DNA from 4 places in the Cohnella massiliensis genome. Region 3 is predicted to be linked to each of the others. Evidence: riboswitches for the same ligand, from Rfam matches in the RefSeq annotation. Region 3 holds a riboswitch; each other region holds the start of a gene.

Evidence for each region. Region 3 has a riboswitch for cyclic di-AMP ahead of B7E11_RS10200 (TrkH family potassium uptake protein). Riboswitches for the same ligand answer to the same signal wherever they lie in the genome.
Region 1: linked by a shared signal. The riboswitch ahead of B7E11_RS18930 (C40 family peptidase) and the one ahead of B7E11_RS10200 (TrkH family potassium uptake protein) in region 3 are both predicted to bind cyclic di-AMP.
Region 2: linked by a shared signal. The riboswitch ahead of B7E11_RS00350 (resuscitation-promoting factor) and the one ahead of B7E11_RS10200 (TrkH family potassium uptake protein) in region 3 are both predicted to bind cyclic di-AMP.
Region 4: linked by a shared signal. The riboswitch ahead of B7E11_RS15155 (CAP domain-containing protein) and the one ahead of B7E11_RS10200 (TrkH family potassium uptake protein) in region 3 are both predicted to bind cyclic di-AMP.

What each region holds. Positions count from the first base shown of each region.
Region 1 covers NZ_LT821259.1:1,114,253-1,117,660, reverse strand. Annotated here, with positions in the region: gene B7E11_RS18940 (prolipoprotein diacylglyceryl transferase family protein) at 1-317, opposite strand, end outside; gene B7E11_RS18935 (C40 family peptidase) at 637-1,206, shown strand; gene B7E11_RS18930 (C40 family peptidase) at 1,249-1,704, opposite strand; cyclic di-AMP (ydaO/yuaA leader) riboswitch at 1,746-1,880, opposite strand; gene B7E11_RS18925 (LTA synthase family protein) at 2,030-3,408, opposite strand, start outside.
Region 2 covers NZ_LT821241.1:65,749-69,156, reverse strand. Annotated here, with positions in the region: gene B7E11_RS00360 (HD domain-containing protein) at 1-356, shown strand, start outside; gene B7E11_RS00355 (TatD family hydrolase) at 397-1,170, shown strand; cyclic di-AMP (ydaO/yuaA leader) riboswitch at 1,350-1,572, shown strand; gene B7E11_RS00350 (resuscitation-promoting factor) at 2,010-2,996, shown strand; gene rnmV (ribonuclease M5) at 3,243-3,408, shown strand, end outside.
Region 3 covers NZ_LT821258.1:111,752-115,159, reverse strand. Annotated here, with positions in the region: gene B7E11_RS10205 (CPBP family intramembrane glutamic endopeptidase) at 1-1,412, opposite strand, end outside; cyclic di-AMP (ydaO/yuaA leader) riboswitch at 1,690-1,860, shown strand; gene B7E11_RS10200 (TrkH family potassium uptake protein) at 1,987-3,330, shown strand; gene B7E11_RS10195 (TrkH family potassium uptake protein) at 3,349-3,408, shown strand, end outside.
Region 4 covers NZ_LT821259.1:278,305-281,712, forward strand. Annotated here, with positions in the region: gene ligD (non-homologous end-joining DNA ligase) at 1-519, opposite strand, end outside; gene B7E11_RS15150 (hypothetical protein) at 740-952, shown strand; gene B7E11_RS15155 (CAP domain-containing protein) at 1,078-1,896, opposite strand; cyclic di-AMP (ydaO/yuaA leader) riboswitch at 1,903-2,044, opposite strand; gene ku (non-homologous end joining protein Ku) at 2,447-3,319, opposite strand.

The DNA of each region.
Region 1 (3,408 bases), on a different contig from region 3:
TTACTCCTCCACCATCGATGTAGTAAATACATCATCGCGCCTGCAAAGGCGATTCTCGAACCGAGAGTTGTTCCAGGGTAAAACAATAGCGAGAACGGATTTGTAAGAAGTTGCGGTTCAGAAAATAAAGGGCTTACTTTCCATATCAAGATGCCAATCAATAAGGCGTTGAAAATGATATCCAAATGTTGAAGCGCATGCAGCGATTTTTTTCGGACGACCATTCGAGCGATTGAAAATCCAATAAGCGCGGATACACCATAATAAAACCAATCAGCCCGAATGACAAACGGTCCAATTTGCAGTACGCCTGTCATGACACGCCCCCATGTAGCAATAAAGGTTTCATCATCTGCAGTCCTCCTCTTCCCGGGAAACCACTTTATCGATGTTTAATACTACACAAAGTAGTATTTAAAATCAAAGTTAGAACTGCCGAAGTTATTTTTAATTATTACGGATTGTAGTATTAAAACTCGGATTCGTCAATCCAGGGAATATGAATTTTCGCTGGCATACCAACTGCTTTACCAACTTACCAAAAATTACGCCTTCAAAACTGCAAAGTTAACGTGTTAGCATATGCCTCGCAGCACCCCCCACCAATTCAAAATGGGAACAGGAGGATGTTTGAGGATGAGTTTGAGAATGAAAAGAAAGCTTGCCGTTGGATTTCTTGTGGCAACATTTAGCTTGGGCGTAGGAATTTCGAGTCTAGCGGACCCCGTTAGCGCAGCTCCCGTAACCAACCAAAGCCAGGTAAGTTCCGTAAGACAAAATATTATTAACAAAGGCTTGAAGTACTTGGGAACCCCGTATGAATTCGGTTCGAGCCGCAGCAACACTCGTACGTTCGATTGCTCCGACTTTGTCCGTCAGGCTTACAAGGAAGGGGCAGGTATTACGCTTCCTCCCGATTCGCGAAGCCAAGGCGCATATGTCAAAAACAATGGCTACTATACGACAAACTGGAGAGATCTGAAACCCGGGGACATTATGTTTTTCATGTCTTATAAAGGCAGCAAAGATTCCGATTACAAGGGAATCGACAAGAGCAAAGAGCGTATTACGCACAACGGCATCTATTTGGGGAATGGGAAAATTCTGCAGACGTATTCCGTCAAATCCGGAGGCGTACGAATCGATTCGATCGCAGGGACCCAATGGGAAAAACGCTTCTTGTTTGGAGGAAGCGTCCTTAAATAACGGACAAGCCCGCCAACTCGCGTTGGTGGGCTTGTCCGTTATTCAGGCATAGTTCTTATCGGATGAGTGTTCATCCTCAATCATTGCTGCATAATTCTCACCGCTCGCCACACGTCGTGCGGTAACATAACGTTTCTCATAATACGAATCCGACAATTTGCTTATCGTGACACCTTTACTGCTCGAAGCGTGAGCGAATTTGCCACTCCCTAAATAGATGCCGGCGTGCGAAATTCCTTGCCCGTCCGTATTGAAAAACACGAGATCGCCCGGACGAAGTTCGTCCTTCGCCACCTTGGTCCCAACTTGTGCTTGCGACTTGGAAGTCCGGGGCAGCTGGGTATCAAACTGGTCGAAGATGTAACGAATGAATCCGGAACAGTCGAACCCTTTAACCGTTGTGCCTCCCCACTTGTATGGAGTGCCAACGACATCGTTCACGGCCTTGTTTAGCTCGGGTTCATCGGCAAAAACACTTCCGGCACTTGCAAACAACATGGTGGAACCTAACAACAACGCTGCGATTTGCTTTCTCAAAGCTGTTCTCCCTTCGTTGCCTACGAGGTTAGCTGAGGGTTCGGTAGAAGGTTCCCTATAATCCCTTGTTTTCAGGATTAATACACCCAAGACGGTTCCCCCGTTTTCCGACTTCGGAAATTCGGCAATATGATGATTTATTATTACACAGTGTAGTACAATTCGATTTTTTCTTTCGAAATCCTCCAATTACAAAATTAGAATATTATCATTTATTTTTTGCCTTATTCGTCTTTGTATTCAAATGTTCTACATAATCAAAGTATAAAATACAGACATATGAACATTATCGATCCGGCAGTGACTGCACATAGCTGTCGGACATTCGCAGCAACTGTAACGCATCGTCAAATTGTTTTGGTGTTGCAGCGGTTTCTTGCGCTTGGCCACCGCTAAATTTGTAAGAAATCCCGTCATCATAGCCGTCGACCGGTACAAATACCCCTTTGTCGGTAATCAATGAACCGGATGGCAAATAATAGCGCTCAGGCAATAAATTCGTGGAATGATTCAGCAAATCCTGACCGAAATGGATATTGCCTTTCATTGATATTCCAAGTAAGTTGGAAACTGTAGGAAAGATATCCGTTTGTCCTCCAACTGTAGGGATTATTTGCGGAGAGACGCCAGGAATCGAGATCATCAAAGGAATGTTTAACATGTCCTGAACATCATACTCGCGTCCATAAATTTCTTTCATTAGGTCCTTTTCGCGAGTGCTTAACGTGTATTTGGGAAGACCTAAATGATCTCCATATAGGATGACAACGCTGTTATCCCAAATTCCGGTATCCTTCAACTTCTCAACGAACTGGCCAAGCGCCTTATCCGCATAATTCTGGGCTCGGACATAGTTCCCGACCAGCGTATTTTCGAATCGAGCCGGGAGTTCCATATTGTACTTGCGTTTAGGCAAATTGTACGGATGATGGCCGGACATCGATAAAATTTGAACATAAAACGGGTTGCCGCTTTTCCGCATGTCAAGAAGCTTATCCGTCGTTTTTTGGTACAGCACTTCATCCGATGAACCGAACGCGACAATATCGCTGTTTCCGAAATAATCGTCATCATAATAAGTTTGCCATCCGAGCGCTTGATAAAGATTGTTTCGATTCCAGAAGCGTACGTCATTCGTATGAAATGTCGCTGTCTGATAGCCATTGGCTGCTAATAACTTTGGCATGCTTGGCAGCTGTTTATTGGAGTAGACCATTGTCGCAGCGTCCCATTTCGGCACGTAAAGCGACGTATTGACCACAAATTCGGAATCGGATGTATTACCTTGACCCACTTGTTGAAAGAAATGAGGGAAATATAAAGATTCCCTCACGAGTTTGTTCAAATTCGGAGTTACTTCCTGTCCATTGAGCTTCAGGTTGATTAGAAAGTTCTGAAACGACTCCAATTGGATCAGAATGACGTTTTTCCCTTTCGCTTGCCCCCAATATTGGGGAGTCGTCAAGTCGGGATTGTCGATGTGTTTGAGCTGATCAATAGAAGCTTGGGTAATCTCTTCATAAAGTGACGGTTTATCCTCCATGCTTGCAAACGCTGAATATACTTGGTAATTGAGAATATCCATCGCTTCAGCTTGTCTTAATTCGTTGATAATATCCTTGTTACTCCAAATTCCAAAGAACGAAAGAAAAATCGTTATACCCA
Region 2 (3,408 bases), on a different contig from region 3:
GCCGCTTGTATAAATATATTTCGCAGGACGCGCTGGACGAGGCGTTGATCGAGCGCATTCGCAAGGAGTGGGCCCGCATCGGCCTCCATCCCGGTTATCACCTCGAGGTGGATACGCCGGTGGATCTGCCTTATGACGTGTACAAGCCCGGAGCGGCGCTGGACGCCTCGGAAAAGCCGCCGATTTTGCTGCTCGACAACAAGGATCGGCTGACGGAAATCTCGGTCAAGTCGGACATCATCCGTTCGATCACGGGCTTGCACCGGGGAAATTACTATTTGTATTATCCGGAAGACGAGGTTCGGAGGAAGGCAACGGAATTGGAGCCGGAAATCCGCGAGCTTTTCGGAATGTAAAAAAAAGAACTTGCAAAAGCAAAAGGAGACGCCATACGCTATGTTATTCGACACGCACGCCCACCTGGATTCGCCAAAGTTTGACAGCGATCGCGAGGAGGTCATCGCCCGCGCGCGGGAAGCCGGCGTCGAAACGATCGTCAATATCGGCTTCAACCGGGAGACGATCCCGACGACGATGGCGCTCGCGGAGAACTATCCGTTCATTTACGCCGCCGTCGGCTGGCACCCGACCGACGCGATCGACATGAAGTTTGAGGACGATTTGGCCTGGATCGAACGCTTGTGCGCCCATCCGAAGGTGGTGGCGATCGGCGAAATCGGGCTTGACTATTATTGGGATACGTCTCCGAAGGACGTTCAGCACGCCGTTTTCCGGGAGCAAATCCGTTTGGCCAAACGCCTGCGCAAGCCGATCGTCATCCATAACCGGGACGCCCACGAGGACGTCGTCCGGCTGCTTCGCGAGGAAGGCGCCTCCGAGGTCGGAGGGATCATGCACTGCTTTTCCGGAAGCTGGGAAACGGCCAAAAAATGCCTCGACATGAACTTCTATATTTCGTTCGGAGGACCGGTTACGTTCAAAAATGCAAGGGTTCCCAAAGAGGTGCTCGCGAACGTGCCGGACGACCGTTTTTTGATCGAAACGGACGCCCCGTATTTGACTCCGCACCCCTACCGAGGGAAGCGAAACGAGTCCGCTTACGTGCGGTTCGTAGCGGAGGCAGCAGCGGAAATAAAAGGGAAATCCGTGGAAGAAATTGCAAATTTAACGACCGAAAATGGTCTCGCCTGTTTTCGTCTACCAAGATAAAACGCTAACAATCGAAGAAAAATCATTTAGTTATGCGAAAAAACTGGTTTTTGATCGATGAAACCTAAAAATTCAGCTTTATTTCGTTCAAAAATGGAGGATTTCGCGCTTTGACCCTTCTTTACACCTTTGGCGCCGAGAGGTTATCATCTAATCCAAGAGTTTGAATATGGCATCCCTTTTCCAGTGCGCTGAGTCTCCGAACGGAGAGCGGGGGACCCGACGCGGAGGACCGGTTCGTACGCGAACCGCGATTTCTGCGGCCGAGTAATCTTGGGGTGAATTTTGCTGGCAACCGAAGCATCCGTCCAGGCCGGACGGTCCGTCGGATTGCGGGCGGATAGGGCCGCTCTCTTGGCCCGAACCCGACAGCTAACCTCGCAAGCGTATGAGAGAGAGGTCACCTCGTGCTGCCCATTTCCCTTTCGACGTCGCAAGCGGAGCCACGAACAGATCCTCTGTCCGTCGGCTTTTTTTGTTGTCCGTTTTTTGCGGGAGGAAGAGGCGAATGTTTTCGGGCGGCGGGTTGGTGCCGTTTACTGGTGAACGACGGCCGGGTGCTTTCGTGCGAAAGCCGCTCCGTGCGAAGCCCAGCGCCGTTAACCAAAAGGATAGTCGCGTCAGACGAAGTCATGCTTAGGCAGTCGACGGCGGGGCTATGAAGGAGGAACGAGAAAATGGGAACCGTTCCTGTCGGGAACACCCATGATCCACGACCGACCGGCAAGCTTTTCGCAGCGCGATGGAAGCATGAGCATTTGCGTTTGATCCTGCTCAGCGCAATTCTCTCTTTTGCTATGACCATCTTGTTCTTATTGCTGCTACACGGCGCGTCCGCCATGAGCGTAACCGTCGTGGACGGCGGGACGACAACCGTCATCAAAACGAAATCGTCCGATGTGCGATCGCTGCTCTCGGAGCACAACATCACCGTCGGCCCGCACGATCAAATATCCCAGCCGCTCGATGCCGAGCTGCAGGAGGGCAGCACGATCGCGATCGATCGCGCCGCGAAAGTCGTCCTGCAGGCGGACGGGAAGAAGGAGATCAAATATACGACCGCAGATTCCGTTCAGGAAGTTCTGCACGCCTCGAACCTCTCGTTATCGGCGGACGACCGGGTAACGCCCGACAAGTCGGCGCCGGTTACCGAAGGCATGACCATTCAGGTGCTGAGAGTGGATAAAGAGGTCGTGGAAACGTCGCATCCGGTGACGTTCGCCATCGTGGAAAAGCAGGACCCCACGCTGCCCGAGGGCAGCAAAAAAGTGATCCAAACCGGCAAGGAAGGCACGCTCGTGACGAAAACCGAGCGCGTCTATGTCGACGGTCGCCTGGTCAGCGACCAGCTGGTATCCAAAACGATCACGCAGCCGTCCGTGCAGAAAATCGTCGCGGTCGGCACGAAGAAAAAAGAGCCCGAAGTCACGACGTTGTCCTACGACGCTTCGGCTAACGGCACGGTTCAGCTTAACGGAAAGTCGGTCAAAGTGAAGCAGGTGCTGAAGAACGTCAAGCTTACCGCCTATACGGCGGGCCCGGAATCTACGGGCAAGGACGTAGGCGACGAGGGCTACGGCATTACCGCATCCGGAACGAAGGTGTCGGAGGGCCGCACGATCGCGGTCGATCCCGACGTCATTCCGCTCGGCTGGTGGGTCTACATCGATGGCATCGGCTTCCGCCGAGCCGAAGACACCGGCAGCGCCATCAACGGCAAAAAAATCGACGTGTATTTCGACAGCGAGAGCCATGCGAAGAAGTTCGGCTCCAAAAAAGGATACACCGTATACGTCATCGGCCCTGTCAAGCCTTCCGCCGACTAAAGCGGAGGCGCAAGGGCGATTCCCGGTCGTGCCGGATCCGCCGCCGCGGTCCGGACGGCCGGACGGCGTCAATCGGGGATGCCAACCGTAGACGCCGAAGAACGAGCACATTTGACATAGATAGCGGCAATTGCAGGGAAGGGGCTTTCGGGCCTCTTCTTTTTTGCATGGGCAAGGTTATAATAACGAGTAGGACTTTGCCCGTCCTTTGGGCGAACCCGAAGAACGGAGCGGAAGGATCAAGCGATGATTCAGGAAATGATTGTGGTGGAAGGCAAGGACGACACGGCCGCCATCCGGCGGGCGGTGCAGGCCGATACGATCGAAACCGGCGGCTCGGCGATCGGCGAAGACGTGCTGCGGAGAATCGAGCTGGCGCACAAGCGGCGCGGCGTGATCGTATTTACCGATC
Region 3 (3,408 bases):
ATCGCCGCGAACGTCAGCGCTTTCGCCGCCCGCGGAGACGGCTCCCGGCGCAGCAGCCGGCGAGCCCCGCCCGTCAGCCAGCGGCGGAACAGTCCGATGCCGAACAGCCGCGTCTGCAGCTCTTCCGAGATGCCCGCGCACCAGGCGAGCAGCGGCATCAGCCAAGGATACGTCATGTTGTAAGTCGATTGCGTGACGTCGGAGGAAGAGAACGACCCGAGCAAAAAGGTTAAAGCAAGCAGCGCGACGGATTGGACGCCGAGCACGATGAACGCCAGCAAGTAGCCCCGACCCATGCCGGCGAGCACCCGCCGGCCGTAGTCGGGCTGACGCCAGCTCGGCCACAAATCGCGGCCCGCCGATTTCCACAGGCCGTCGCCGGCGACCGCGGAGAAGTAAGTCAGGAGCGCCATCGCCGCGAGCATCATCAGATTGAAAACGATCGATCCGAACGCCGCCGCTTCCGGCTGCCCCATGCCGGATTCGATGGCCTGAGCCCGGAAGGCGGGCGCCATATTGAACGTAAAGGCCGCATACAAAACAAAAAACAAAGGGGCCAAAAAGGCCCCGCGCCGGTACGAGGTCCAACTGCTGTACGCCCCCGAGTAGACGACCGCAAGAACGAGCAGGACGAGCTGCGGAAGCATGGAGCCGTAAATGGACAGGAGAGCGGCCTTTTCCTCCTGCGACTCCAAATACTGCATAAAGGATGCGGGCGGCAAAAGCCGGTACCGAAGCTCGCTCCCGGCGCGGTCGGGCAGGATGCCGTCTTCCGCTGCCGAGCTTTCCGCGCCGGTTCCGGAGGAAGCTTGCGAACGCTGCGCCGGCTTGACGAACACTTGCAGCTTCGCCTCTCCGAGCCCGGCTTTCCGGGACTGGAAGCCGACCGCGCCGTCCGCGGCGACTTCGCCCGTCGGTTCCCAGTCTTCCGCGGCGAAGCCCCATTCGGCCAACGTTTCGCGAGCCTGCCGGACAAGGAGGGCGGGATCTTCGTCCGCGCCGCCCGTCGATCGTCCTTCCGTCGCGTGGCGCCACGCGACGAGTTCCCCGGTTTTCATGTGAAGCGACAGTTCCAGCTTGCTTTCGGCTCCCAGCGGAATGTCCACGCGATAAACATCGGTGGGAAAGCGCTCGTCCCACGCGTCGTTATAAGCTTCGAGCAGCTTTTCTTTGGACAAGTAGCTCACGCCCTCGCTGTCGGACAGATGCGCTGCGCGCGCTTCCCCCAGGTCCGAAGCGGGAATGCCGAACCGAGCGGTTGCCGCTTCAAGCGCCGCCGACTTCGCTTCCTCGCGGGTCAGCATGCCGAAATCCCCGGAGTCCTGCAAGGAACCGAAATAAGGCGCCACTTGGATAAAAAAATACAAGACGAGACCGATGGCAGACCAAACGAGCCAACGCTTCGAAATCAAATTCGATCACTCCGCTCTTTCGAATCGTTCAGGTAAACGCATACACCGGACGCATAATTCTTTTTTTCTCGTTTTCCGCCCGATTGCTAGCTAAATTAACGAAAATAGAAGATAACCGCGAAGATTGATGCATCGCTCCCCGTTTCCGCCGCTTGCCGAAGCAATTAACGCTCCAAACTGCATTATTAGCCGGATTTGGCAGTTGTCCGCGTTAAGCGGAGAGACTATAATGCGATGGTATGTAATTTTGCATTCGATTATTATCGTTATTCCCTATCATACTAAACAGCCGAATTTCCGCAAGAAAACGGGGGAACCAAATGCCGCCGCCGCATTGGCGCCGCGGTCGGGGTGAATTCCTTGCGCGCGCAGGCGGCGCGCGGGATAGGGCTGCCTGTTCAGGCCCGAACCCGTCAGCTAACCTCGTAGGCTGCAGCCGAACAGGACTCAGTGTGCGAAGACACCGGAGTGCCGGTGTCTTTTTTTGCGATTTCGGAAAGATTAAGGGTGAACTTTTCGCCCTCACGGGTTTGGACGGAACGGATGACGCTTGACTTCGAACGAGGTGACCGACTTGTACAAAAAAGCCGTTCGCTGGCTTTATGCTTCGCCTTATCGCACCCTGGTATTCGGCTTCGCGTTCCTTATCGCGGTCGGGGCCGTGCTGCTCAAGCTGCCGGTTTCCGTCGTGAGCGGCCAAACGCTGAGCTGGATCGACGCCTGGTTCACTTCGGTTTCCGCCCTGTGCGTGACCGGTCTCGTCGTGGTGGATACCGGAACTCATTTTTCCGCGTTTGGCCACTGGGTTCTTCTGATCCTGATCCAGGTCGGAGGACTCGGCTTCATGACGATGGGAACGCTGTTCGCTCTCATGCTTCGGCGCAAGGTTTCGCTGCGGGACCGGCTTGCGCTGCAGGAATCCCTGAATCAGAACACTTTGGAGGGTCTGGTCCGGCTCGTGCGCAAAGTCGTGCTGTATGCGCTGACGATCGAAGCGGTCGGCTCGCTGCTTTACGCGATCCGGTTCATGGAGGAAATGAGCCTCGGACGCGCGCTGTACTACGGCATTTTTCACGGGGTATCGGTATTCAACAACGCCGGGTTCGATCTGTTCGGCGATTTTCGCAGCATGTCCGATTACGTTTCCGATCCTTACATGAACGTCATTTCCATCATTTTGATCCTTTGCGGAAGCCTGGGCTTCGTCGTCCTGGCGGATTTGGTCGAGTGGCCGCAGCGCAAACGGCTGTCGCTTCATTCCAAGGTCGTGCTGAGCGTCACCGTTCTGCTGTTCGTCGGGGGCGCGATCGTCATTTTCATTTTCGAATATACGAACGAGAAAACGTTCGGGCCGTTAAACTTCGGCAACCAGCTCCTTGCCGCGCTGCTGCATTCGGCAACGCCGCGGTCGGCCGGCGTCACCACGCTCAACATGTACGACATGCGCCAGGCGACGCAGTTTTTTATCGTCTGGCTGATGTTTATCGGCGCGTCGCCCGGCTCGACGGGCGGCGGAATCAAGACGACGTCGTTCGCGGTGCTGGTCGCCGCCGTTTACGCGGTCATCCGGGGGAAAACGGACGTCGTTCTGTTTCGCCACCGTCTCGGCCAAACCCAGGTGTACAAGGCGATCATGATCACCTTTTTCTCTCTTGCGATTCTCGTGGCGGCGACGATGATCCTGTCCGTAACCGAAAACGCGTCGTTCATGGGCGTCCTGTTCGAAGCCACCTCCGCGTTCGCCACCGTGGGGCTTTCGATGGGGTTGACGACGGAGCTGTCGACGGCGGGGAAAATCATCATTATGCTGGTGATGTTCGTCGGCCGGGTCGGTCCGTATACGCTCTCCTTCGCGCTCGCCGCCCGGGAAAATCGCTCGCTGTACCGGCATGCAGAAGGGAAGATCATCATTGGATAAAATGCGAGGTGAAGAGCCATGAAAGCGGCCTTCAAGTGGTTGACGGCATCGCCGCCGCGGCTGCTGGTGCTCGGATTC
Region 4 (3,408 bases), on a different contig from region 3:
CATGACGACCTGCACGCCCGTCGCTCCCGACGTCTTCGCGACCGCTTCGAGTCCGAGCCTGGACAGCATGTCCAGCACGGCGTCCGTCGCTTCCATAAGGCGCGGCTCCTCCTCGACGGACGGATCGATATCGAGCATCCAACGGTCGGGCAGCTCCTCGCCGATCCGCTCGCACGACACGTGGAATTCGAGGCTGTACAAGCTGCCGAGCCAGACGAGCGTCGGCAGCGAATCGAGCACGATGTACTCGATCGATCCGTTTTTGGCCGTGCGGACGAACGGCGGCGCGGGGCGCGGGCAATTTTTTTGATAAAAGGACGTCTCGCCGGCGATGCCTTCCGGATACCGGATCGTCGTCAAATATCGTCCCTGGCTGTGCGGGAGCAAATACGGCGAGAGGCGGGCCAGCGTTTGAACATAGTCAAGCTTGGTAATGCCGGACTCCGGCCATAGCAGCTTGTCGGGGTGGGAAACGTTCAGTTCGTCCTTGCCCATCGTTAACGTAACGTTTTGCGGCATCGCTTTCTCCTCGTCTGTCCGGCGGATTGTCGGCAACCGGCCTTTTCCGAAAATATACGCCAAAATCGGCCGTTTTATCCGCCGGAACATTTTCGCCGGCATGCACAAGCGGCGTTTTGCCTGCATAAACCGAACATAGCGGGAGCAAGGACGCGGCTTTGCCGGATGACGGAGCTTCGCGTTTTTCCTTCCGAACGTTTTCGAAAATGAGGTGAACGCCTTGAGCAATCCGCTGACCGCCGCCGTATTGCTTCTGCTTGTGTTCTGGACGGGAACGGCTCTGTTCATCGCCGTGCATCCGGAATGGTTCCGGAGCTGGGTGCATCGCTTGAGAGGAACGAAGGAGCCCGAAGGAAGAACGTACCTGCCTTATCGGATCGGAGCCCTCGTTTGCGGAATTGCGGGCTTTTTGGGGTTGTCGTGGATTGGGTGAAAATCGAAAGCCGGATTTCGATGCCGATGGCGAAGCGGACGAACGGATTCGGTTAAGCCGACATGAAAAAAAAGGCTGCGCCCCGCCTCATGCGGCTGCGCAGCCTTTTGCTTTCGTCGCGGCGATTAGCCGATAAACATTTGGACCCATACGCCGTTGTAGTAAGCGACCCCGATCTTCGTGAAGTTTTGGCCGAGGATGTTCGCTTTATGGCCGGAGCTGTTCATCCAGGCGTTCATGACTTCCGCGGGCGTTCTTTGGCCCTTCGCGATGTTCTCGCCCGCGTAGTTGAACGACACGCCAAACTGCTTCATCATGTCGAACGGAGAGCCGTACGTCGGCGAAGTATGGCTGAAGTAGTTTTTATTGTACATGTCCTTGGCTTTGGCAAGAGCGACTTCCGACAGCTTGCTGTCCATCGCAAGCGCGCCGAGGCCGGCTTTCGCCCGCTCCGCGTTCACCAGCTTGGCGACTTCCGCGGCGTATTGCGATGTTTGGACGGTCGAGCCCGAGCCCGGGTTCGTGGTGCCCGGATTCGTCGTGCCGGAGCCGTTGCTGCCGGAACCGGCGTTGCCCGAGCCCGCGCTGCCGGAGCCGGCATTGCCCGCACCCGATCCGGCGCTGCCGTTCGATCCGCCGCTCGCATTGCCGGAGCCGGCGTTCGAGCCGGAATTGCCGTTGTCGGCGGACGGCGCGGACGGAGCCGTCGGCTTCGTCACGGTGCCTTGCGACAGGCCTTGCTTGATTTGGTCGAGCAAGCTGTCCAGATCGATGCCGTTAAGCAGACCGTTCAAATCGGAACTATTGATCGTATATTTGAAAGTATGCACGCTCACGTCGGCATTGGATGCTGCGGATGCAGCGCCGGCCGGCAGCGACAAGGCCGTAACCAGAGCGCCGGAAAGAGCCAGAGTACCCCAACGTTTGCTTCCCTTCTTGAACAAAAAGCATTCCTCCCTTTGTTTTGCCTGCGAGGTTAGCTGACGGGTTCGGGTCAAAGAGCGCCCCTGCCGCAATAGCTTCGATTAGCGGCTTCACCCCGAAAACTTGGTTCCCCCGCGTCTGCTCTGCAGACTTTGGCTTTGGAACGCTTAACATTCTATCAATCTTCCGACTCTATTTCATTCTATAAATAATGGTATGGAAGCGCAGGAAAAATAAGACGCCGCGTACAAAATGGCGTCCCGGATAGCCGCTGAGGGCGAAAAATTCGGGCACATTGGCCGGATGGCGGGGCGAGCGAGGCGATGAGGGCGAAAAATTCGGGCGCATCGCCGGATCGCGGGGCAGCGAGCACAGCGACATTTGATTGAGCGTGACCCCGGGTACGGATGCGTCATCCGAAATAACGGTCGCGAGAGACCGTTATTCGAGGAATTTCCCGAACTGCGGGCAAATAGCGGCCCCTGGAGGCCGCTATTATGTCAGAGCGAGGCAGTAAACGGCATCCACCTTTCGGGAGAACTCGGCGAGCAGCGTCAGCCATACGCCCGCTTACGGAGCCGTCTCCTTCGTTTTGCGCCCACGGGCCGTCCGCCGCTTCGGGGCCGCCGGAGCTTCCCCATCCTTCGCTGCCCCTTTGTCCGCCGGAACGGACTTCACCGCTTCCAGGCTCGCTTGCAGCGCCGACATCAAATCGATGACATTGGTTCTCTCGGCGGCCGGCGCGGTGACGACGTCCACGCCTTTGCCCGCGACTTTGCGTTCGATCGCCTCAAGCATCGCCACCCGATAATCGTCCGTATATTTGGTCGGCTCGAAAGGCGCGGACAGCTGCTCGATGAGCATTTTCGCCATATCGAGCTCCCGGTCGTTCACGTTCGCTTGCTGCGGCAAATTCGGAACGGCCTGGAGCGACCGGATTTCGTCCGGGTAGAACATCGTTTCCATGCAAATGCAGTTATCCACCGCCCGGATGGCGGCGAGGCTGCTTTTGCTCCGAATGGCCACTTTGGCGATGCCGATCCGTCCCGAATCCCGCATCGCTTCAAGCAGCAGGCTGTAGGCTCCCGCGCCGGCCTGATCGGGCGACAAATAGTACGTTTTTTGAAAATAAAGCGGATCGATTTCTTCCAGGGCGACAAAATCCAAAATTTTGATCGTTCGCGTATTTTCCGGCTTTACGGCCTCCAGCTCCTCGTTTTCGAACAGCACGAAATGCCCTTTCTCATATTCGTAGCCCCGAACGATTTCTTCCCATTCGGCCGGACGGTCGCAATGGGGGCAGCTGCGCGTATACGAGATGGGAGTCCCGCACTCCTTATGGATATATCTGAGGTGAATGTCCTTATCTTCGGTTGCCGTAAACATTTTCACCGGGACGTGAACGAGGCCAAAGCTGATGGCTCCTTTCCACACGGTATGCATCGCGATTTCACTCCCATCCGAAACGTTTTTGATTTTGTTATCCTCCCCGCGTTTGCATCAAATCAAACCCCTCGGGGGAACTTAAAGCA